One region of the Clostridium cellulovorans 743B genome, then DNA from elsewhere that is predicted to be linked to it. Evidence: riboswitches for the same ligand, from Rfam matches in the RefSeq annotation. Region 1 holds a riboswitch; the other holds the start of a gene.

What was found. A riboswitch is a leader RNA that binds a small molecule or an ion and turns the genes downstream of it on or off. The one in region 1 is predicted to bind cyclic di-GMP.
Region 2: it holds a riboswitch for cyclic di-GMP, as region 1 does, so the genes downstream of both, CLOCEL_RS01210 (EAL domain-containing protein) here and CLOCEL_RS05905 (OmpL47-type beta-barrel domain-containing protein) in region 1, are expected to answer to the same signal.

Annotation. Positions count from the first base shown of each region.
Region 1 covers NC_014393.1:1,443,171-1,447,594, forward strand. The annotation lists gene CLOCEL_RS05905 (OmpL47-type beta-barrel domain-containing protein) at 1-1,820, opposite strand, end outside; cyclic di-GMP riboswitch class I at 1,916-2,006, opposite strand; gene CLOCEL_RS05910 (OmpL47-type beta-barrel domain-containing protein) at 2,581-4,424, opposite strand, start outside.
Region 2 covers NC_014393.1:294,549-298,972, reverse strand. The annotation lists gene CLOCEL_RS01210 (EAL domain-containing protein) at 1-2,144, opposite strand, end outside; cyclic di-GMP riboswitch class I at 2,201-2,280, opposite strand; gene CLOCEL_RS01205 (pectinesterase family protein) at 2,598-3,821, opposite strand.

The sequences.
Region 1 (4,424 bases):
TTAATTACTTGATATATTTTATAACTTGTAGCATATGGAGCGGCAGTCCATTTTAAAGTTATATCATTACCATTTGTTATAGTGTAAGTTAAGTTTGTTGGTGCTTGAAGAACTTGTCCGTTCAATGTGAAGGTAAGAGTAAAGCCTTCTGCAGATTCTCCAAAGCGAGTTGAATATGAATGAATTTCATATATATAGCTACCAGCAGTCATGTTTGTATATGATACTGAAGTTGTAGTTACAGTACTTTTTAAAACTTTTTGTCCATTAACTACTTGGTAAACCTTATAGCTTGTAGCATATGGTACTGCATCCCAAGTTAATGTGAAAGATGTAGCACTCTTAATTGCTTGTATAGCGCTTGTTGGTGCCTCCATAACTGGAAGAATTAAAGAAATGTTTGTAGTGCTGCCAGCTGGTGTTTCACCAAAACGGTCACTATATGAAGTAACTTCATAGGTATAATCTCCAGCAGGAAGATTTGCATAAGTAACTGCAGTTGTTGTTACAGTGCTTTTTAAAACTCTTTCTCCATTTACAATCTGGTAAACCTTGTAGCCTTTTGCGTAAGGAATTGCTGTCCATTTTAATGAAATATCATTTCCGTTTGCAATTGAATAGGTCAAATTTTCTGGGGCTTGCATTACTGGCCAAACTAATGATAGGGATGTTTGGCTTCCAGTAGGAGATTCGTTAAATCTACTACTATAAGAGTATATTTCAAAAGAGTAATCACTTTCTGGTAGATTGCTATAAACTGCAGTAGTTGAAGTAGTTGTACTCTTTAAAACTTTTTCTCCATTGATAATTTGATATACATTATAAGCTGTTGCATAAGTCGAAGGACTCCATTTTAGGGTAATGTCGTTCCCGTTTGTAACAGTATAAGTTAAATTACTAGGAGCTTGCATCACTGGTAAAGTTAATGAAAGTGATGTTGCACTTCCAACTTGTGATTCACCAAATCGATCACTAAAGGAATAAACCTCAAAAGCATAATCGCCAGCAGGCATGTTAGTGTAAGAAGCACTTGTAGTTGAAACTGTGCTCTTTAATACTTTTTCTCCGTTAATAACTTGATAAACCTTGTAGCTTGTAGCATAAGGTGTACCAGTCCATTTAAGTGTAATATCATTTCCGTTTGCTATTGTGTAAGTGAAATTACCAGGAACTGACATAACTGGATAAATAACATCTAATTTAGCTTCACTTGATGGAACAGATTCTCCATAAAGAGCGTTAACAGCAGAAACTGAATAAGTATAGCTTCCAGCAACTACATTTGGAATAGTGTAAGAAGTAGTTTTTACTGAAGTAACTAAAGTTTTATCCCCGTTTGTAGAAACTTGATAAACATTATAGCTTTGGGCATATTGAGAACTTGTCCAACTTAATGCTATATCATTTCCATTTTGGATTTTACCAGTTAAAGTTGCTGGTGCAGCCATAGTTGGATAATCAACAGTAGCTGATACTGGTGCACAAGGACCAGACTCACTATCACCACTTGAAGTTGATACAACATAGCTATAAGCACCTTCTGCTTGGTTATTGAAAGTATAGGATGTTGATGTTGTAGTAGCAAGTTGAATAAGCTGACCATCAATAATCCCATATATAGTATAGCCAGTGGCACCATAAACTGAGCTCCAAGTAAGCTTTACATCGCTAGGGGTAGTAAGCTCAAGAGCAAGGTTGCTTGGTGGCAGAAGGTTGGTATTGATAGTTGCTGCAGATACGGTTACAAAAGGGAAGACCAGTTGTAACGTTAATAGCAGTGATGCCAAGAAAAGGCAACTGCTAAGATAATATTTTTTCATTATTGACCCCGCCTTTCTTTGTGAAAAAGGGAAAAGGAAAGGAAAATTTTTCGTTGCAAAAAAATGTATAGTTATCCAACGATAGCTATATTCCTCGTGGTAACCGGCTGCCATCCAACATATAATGTGTGGTACAGGCCCATGGCTTTGCGTCTCATGATTTCCCATGATTTGCCTTTTTCACTTTTTCTTAAGTTTGATATACGGGTTTAATAACCTATATTTTAAACTCCACAATTCTTAATTTTTGTAAGGGCAATAAGGTTAAATAGTAAATTGATTATTTATTCATCTAATGTTTTGATAAAAAAAACACCTTTTAAACATTTGAAATATCAGAACTTCTGGTATTTTAATTCTAATGAATAAATTAAGTGTTTACTAAAGAACCTTATATTAAGTAAATGTCTTGTTAAAAAAGATACGCTATAACTTCGTATATCTGATTATAATTATACAACTGTTTTATACAATAAACAATCAAAAAAATACAAAGTTCGACACGAGGTTTTGGGGGGGGATAATTATTTCAAATGTGACTTGAAAATAGACTCAAGAAATTAAGTGGTTTCAACCTATTATTATAGTAAAAGAAGATGTATTTTTAAGTTTATATTACCAATAAAAACTTTAGGGTCCAATGATTTTTACAATAAAAAGGGGATGCCTATTTGGCACCCCCTTTAATAAAGTAGTATGGAATTACTTGTTAAAAACAAATTATTCCAACAACCTTTCAACTAAGTTTAAATATTTAATTTTAGAAGAAAAGTTTTAAAATTGCCTTTTTAGAAATTTGTTTAGGAAGTTTTTGGGAACATGAAGATTTATTATAATTAGAGTTCCAACCAAATTCTAAAGTTGCATGGAAGTTATAATTTTTATCCCAACAAACATCTATAGTGAAGTATAAGAAGAAAATTTGTACTTCAAGTCTGAAATGTCCACAGCAATGGTCATGGTAAGGACAATCAGGTGTAGTTGGTGTTGGTGGAGTAACTGGAGCGCTAACAGTTACTGTTTTTTCAACAGTAGTGCTGTTTCCAGCTGCATCAGTAACTATAACAGTTACTTTGTAAGTACCAGCCTTATCAAGTTTAATGCTTCCGCCATTAGCAATTTCTGTTGCAACTGTATCACCAGGTTTTAAAACAAGAATCTTTCCACTTAATACTCCAGAAAGAGCATCTTGTGCTGTATAGTTTAATGCTAGTGTAGCATTAAGGTCATATTTATCATTTAGATTCATTGTTACTGTTGGTCCAGTTTTGTCGATCTTAACATAAGTTGTAGTAGTAGTTTCAACATTACCAGCATTGTCAACTGAGTAGAATACTATTTTGTGAGTTCCTTCTCCAGTTACTGTGAAAGAAGTACCTTCAACAAAGTTAGCACCATCAATTGAGTAGAAAGTTTTTGAAACGCCACTTAAAGCATCAGTAGCAGTTAAGTTAACAGTTACATCATTTTTTGACCAACTATCTTTTATATCAGAGATAGTAACAGGTCCTTTGTTATCAAGCTTAACATAAGTTGTAGTAGTAGTTTCAACATTACCAGCATTGTCAACTGAGTAGAATACTATTTTGTGAGTTCCTTCTCCAGTTATTGTGAAAGAAGTACCTTCAACAAAGTCAGCACCATCAATTGAGTAGAAAGTTTTTGAAACGCCACTTAAAGCATCAGTAGCAGTTAAGTTAACAGTTACATCATTTTTATACCAATTGTCAGTTAAATCTGAAATTGTAGTTGGACCTACGTTGTCGATCTTAACATAAGTTGTAGTAGTAGTTTCAACATTACCAGCATTATCAACTGAGTAGAATACTACTTTGTGAGTTCCTTCTCCAGTTACTGTGAAAGAAGTACTTTCAGCAAAGTCAGCATCATCAATTGAGTAGAAAGTTTTTGAAACGCCACTTAAAGCATCAGTAGCAGTTAAGTTAACAGTTACATCATTTTTATACCAATTGTCAGTTAAATCTGAAATTGTAGTTGGACCTACGTTGTCGATCTTAACATAAGTTGTAGTAGTAGCTTCAATATTACCAGCATTGTCAACTGAGTAGAATGCTATTTTGTGAGTTCCTTCTCCTTGTACTGTGAAAGAAGTACCTTCAGTAAAGTCAGCATCATCAATTGAGTAGAAAGTTTTGTAAACGCCACTTAAAGCATCAGTAGTAGTTAAGCTAACAACTACATTATCTTTTGACCAGTTATCACTTATATCGGAGATAGTAATTGGAGTTGAATTGTCTATTCTTACATATACAGTATTAACTACTTCAGTATTTCCTAAGTTGTCAATTGAGTAGAAGGTTACTTTGTGAACACCTTCTCCTTGTACTGTGAAAGAAGTACCTTCAGCAAAGCTTGAATCATCAATTGAGTAGAAAGTTTTTGAAACACCACTTAAAGCATCAGTAGCAGTTAAGTTAACAACTACATCATTATTTGTCCAATTTCCATTTACATCAGAAGTTGTAACTGGAGCTGAACTATCAATTCTAACATAAGTTATAGTAGCAGTTTCAGCATTTCCTGCATTATCTACTGAGTAGAAGGATACTTTATGAACACCTTCTCCTTGTAATGTAAAAGAAG
Region 2 (4,424 bases), 1.1 Mb from region 1:
TGCCACTGAACATTTTGCCTGCAGGCCTCATTAATAACCCACTTATCTATTTGAAAAATAAGCCCCGATTTTTCTGCTACAGTTATAAACTTCATAGGTGAAACATATCCAAGGTCTAGGTGCTTCCATCGAATGAGAGCTTCACAGCTTGTAATCGCTCCAGTTTGAGCATTGATTTTGGGTTGGTAATACAACTCGAATTCATTGTCCTCTAATGCTTTCCTAATTCCTGTTTCCAAAATCATATTTTCTTCAAAGTCTCTATGTATTTCCTTATTGAAATACTCAATGTTACAGCCTCCCATTTCTTTCGACCTGTACATTGCTAAATCTGCATATTTAACAAGAGTATCCAAATCTTGCCCATCTTTTGGATACATGCTTATTCCGATACTGCCAGTAACACTGAGAATTGCACCCAAAAGTTCCACAGGCTTGATAAATATCTTGGCAATCTCTTCACCAAAAAGTTTTACCTGGTTCTCTTCTTCAGCAATCACTACAAAAACAAACTCATCTCCGCCAAGTCTAAATACTTCGGTATTATCACTTTTTATACTAATAAACCTTTTGGAGAAAATAGCTAGCAAGTCGTCCCCTGCCGAATGCCCCATTGTATCATTTATTTTTTTAAACTGGTTAAGATCGATGAAGATTACACCAATTATATTATTATTTTTTCTCGCCATCTGTAATTTTTCTTCTAGATACATTTTAAACATATGTCTGTTAGGAAGATTTGTAAGAGTATCATAATAAGCTAGCTTGTGAAGTTTTACTTCTGATTTCAGCAATTCATCAGCTTGCAGCGCAAGTGTTTTATTCAACTCTTGGCTTTCCATAAACATCTTTTTAAAATTATCTGACATATCTTTGAAGTTTGTTATTAACTGTTTGACCTCATAAATTCCGCTATTAGGCCATTCAATTTGTTCAGCATTCTTAATTCTCACTGGAACTGCTGTGGTTGCAGCAGACAATTTTTTAATTGATTTAACTAATAGTCTGTTGGTTACTACTGCAACTAACAGAGAGAAAATTATAAAATACATTACGAATCTGAATTTGCTAGCATAATTATTCAAAACTTCCTGCTGTATTTGCTTAATAGGAAAGCTGACAATTAACTTTAAATCAAGTAAACCTATCTCTCTTGTATAAAAGTAATTGCCTTCAGCCCATGCCTCTGTTTCAATTCTTCCGTATTTTTTATAAGGAGTAACTGCATATACTCCTTCTAACTCTTTCACTGTTAATGTATCTTTTTGCCAATCAAATACCTGTCCATGCTTCACTTTATCAATATTGGTAGCTACTACCTTATTGCTTGTATCTGTAATAATTATGTCCGCTTTTTTCTCAGATTGAAGCTTTTCTATTAGTTCCTCCAATTGTCCTGCCTGCAAGACTCCATAAAACAATAATTGAGCTTGCTGATTTTTATCCATTACGCTAACTTCCCGTCGAATATCATCTAAATAATCCTGAACTATCTGCTCATTTTTTTCATTGACGGCACTATAGGTATTGAAGCCACTGATAATAAAGGTTGACAGGATACTTACACTCAATATCACTGATATAAAAACAAATAAGAATTTAAGAAATTGAATTGAATCATCTGTTTTCCCCAGCTTTTTTAATAGCTTTTCAGTAGGTACATAAGTTAATAAACCATCCACAAAAGCACAGGATGAAAGACCGCAAATTATGTCAGCAGAAATTCGCATTATATAGGCATCCCAACCTCCATTATAAAATAAGGTATAATATGCCACTGCCGATACCGGAATACCAATGAAAATCCAAAATAACAGATCACCAAAAATCAAATTATTCTTTGGCTTCCAAATTGAGTACAAACCGACAAAAGCGATTTCCAGAACAAATATAAAACCCCAATAAGGGTAATCAGAAGAAATTATCTCTGCCAACTGAGCAATTATTGCCACCACTAAGGCAGTATTAATATTATAAAGTTTAAGTATAATTAACAGAAAAACTCCAGATAAGGAAAAGGTAACTCCTAGTATGAAAGGAAAACTATATACTTTAGTTATGACTGCGAGAAGAGCAAACACTAATAATAAAATGCTGCTTACAACAGTCGTGATTGGAACTGAATTTTTAATTTCTTTGTACATCTTATCCTCCAAAAAAAACAACTACGTCATAGAAGTTGTTATATCATATCCTCCATACATGCAACCCGGCTATCTTTTAATGTTCAGACCCGTGGCTTTGCGTCCTATGCTCCCGCATAGTTTGCCTTTAATTTATAAAGTTTATTATTTCTTCAGAATTAAAGATACGTTGTGATATATTGATATATTATATATCTAATTTGCATTTTAATAAAGTGGTTTTTGTATCCAATTTTGACAACTTGCGCAAAAACTTATTTTATCTAATTAGAAAATAGATAATCTTTCACCTGCTAGATGAACATTCTTTATGTAATGTAAAAGCTATGGGTGTTGAACATTTTTTATATTTATAAAAAGGAGCCGCTACAAAATTAACAACGTTAGTCTTGTAGTAGCTCCTTTTTCTTATCTATTCAGTTTTATAAATTACCACTAATTCTGTAAAAATTACTATTTAGCTGTATAATATTTTGGAGTCCAATCTCCAAAGTATTTAGTAGCATCTATTTTAGCAGCATCAGCACTACTTAATACAACTCCTTTTCTTGCAGCTGTGCTTACTTTCGCACCATTATAAGTTGTGTTGTATTCTTTAAAGTTTGCTTTTTCAGGTAAATTGCTGCTCATAGAAGTCCAGCCTGCAGCGTTTATTATTGTACTGTTTTGAAGTTTAGTATTTAAGAAAGTAACCTTTGCTGCTGCACCCCAAGGTCTTCCAAAGTAACCAGGTGCCTGTTTTTTACTGCTAGTAGCTGTTACTAAGCAGTTTCTAAACAAGTATCCATAAGTTGCTTTATCTTTTGCTGCTGTTATATATCCACCTACAGCTTTATCACTATAACCACAGAAATTTAATGTACTATTATCAAATACTGCATTTCCATCACCAAAAATATAATCAGTATTTCCTTCTATAGTGCAATTTTTGAAATAGCTATTATTAGTGCCAACTGATCCAGTATAAAGTGTATCCTGACTTCCAATAAAACTACATTTTAAGAATTCTACATTATCTGCATCAATAATCATAGCTGCAGCTCTCTCAGTTTGTGCCTTTGAAGCAACATTTGTAGACGCAGTTCTTTGTGTAAGAGTTGATGATTTACTCTGAGGGAAAGTAGTTGAAAGAGCAACTCCATCTGCTAATTCCTCACTAGTAACATATTTGTTAAAGGAATTTTCAAATACTATGTTCTCTGCTTTAAAGGCTTTTGCAGCACTTGTAAGGTACACTGAACCACCCCATTTACCGCTGCTTACATGGTTTTTTGTGGTTTTAGCAGTAGCATTACTTTGGTTATAGAAACCATCAGATCCAGCACTGTAATAATCATATCCGAAGCCGTAGTACCAAGTAATTTTAACTTGTTTACTTGGATTAGAATTAACAAGGGTAATATATGGAGTAGCTATTTTAAGCTGTGCTCTATATACTCCTGGAGCAATATGAATCGTAACTCTTTGAGCCTCACTTGTTGGGTTAATCTTAGCTGCAGCATCAATAGCAGCTTTCACTGTTTTATAGTTGTTGCTCTTAGAACTGTCACCAACATATATGTTAGTTGCTGTAGCAGCAGATACAGTTCTTCCACTTGGTATACTTCCTAAGCTTGCCGTTAAAAGCATAGTTAATGCCAACATTTTACCGATAGTCTTCTTTGAATTTTTAATCATGTTTTTTCCACCTTTCAATACATTAATTTAATCTCTTGCAAAACGCTAAAACTATAGGTTTTATGCAGCTTCACAAATATCCTTTTTGAAGGGTTGCCCCCACTAGAAATAGAAAATATACCATAAATAAACTCTAATTTTAGGATTGGATGCTCTTGCTAGCAAGATTGTCCATTAACTTCAATGCGTTCAATTGCTGATACTTCTTTAGTCATAACAACTTGGAATTTAAGTTTTGAATTACGCAGCCTTCAGAAGGCTGAAACGATTCCATAAAGTTCCCATTTTTTTAGTCAAAATTAGTTTCGAAAGGGATTTAGCAAGATCTTTGACTATATTATTGGCATAAACAAACCATTTATCTTCAATAAAAAATTAACAGCTTAAAAATCTATTATTTTTGAGGCTTTATCTTTTATGCTTTTTACTCGTAATTTTGAAAATAGTATCTAGAATTTTATTAAATGTTATTTTCCGTTAGTTTCTAAATTCACTAATACATCAATTCTTAATCGTTTACATTTCCAGTGACTAATCTCTCTCCCTCTGCACCCTAAAAAGTTTATTCTGGTATATTACAATATTATCATAATATTTAGTAAT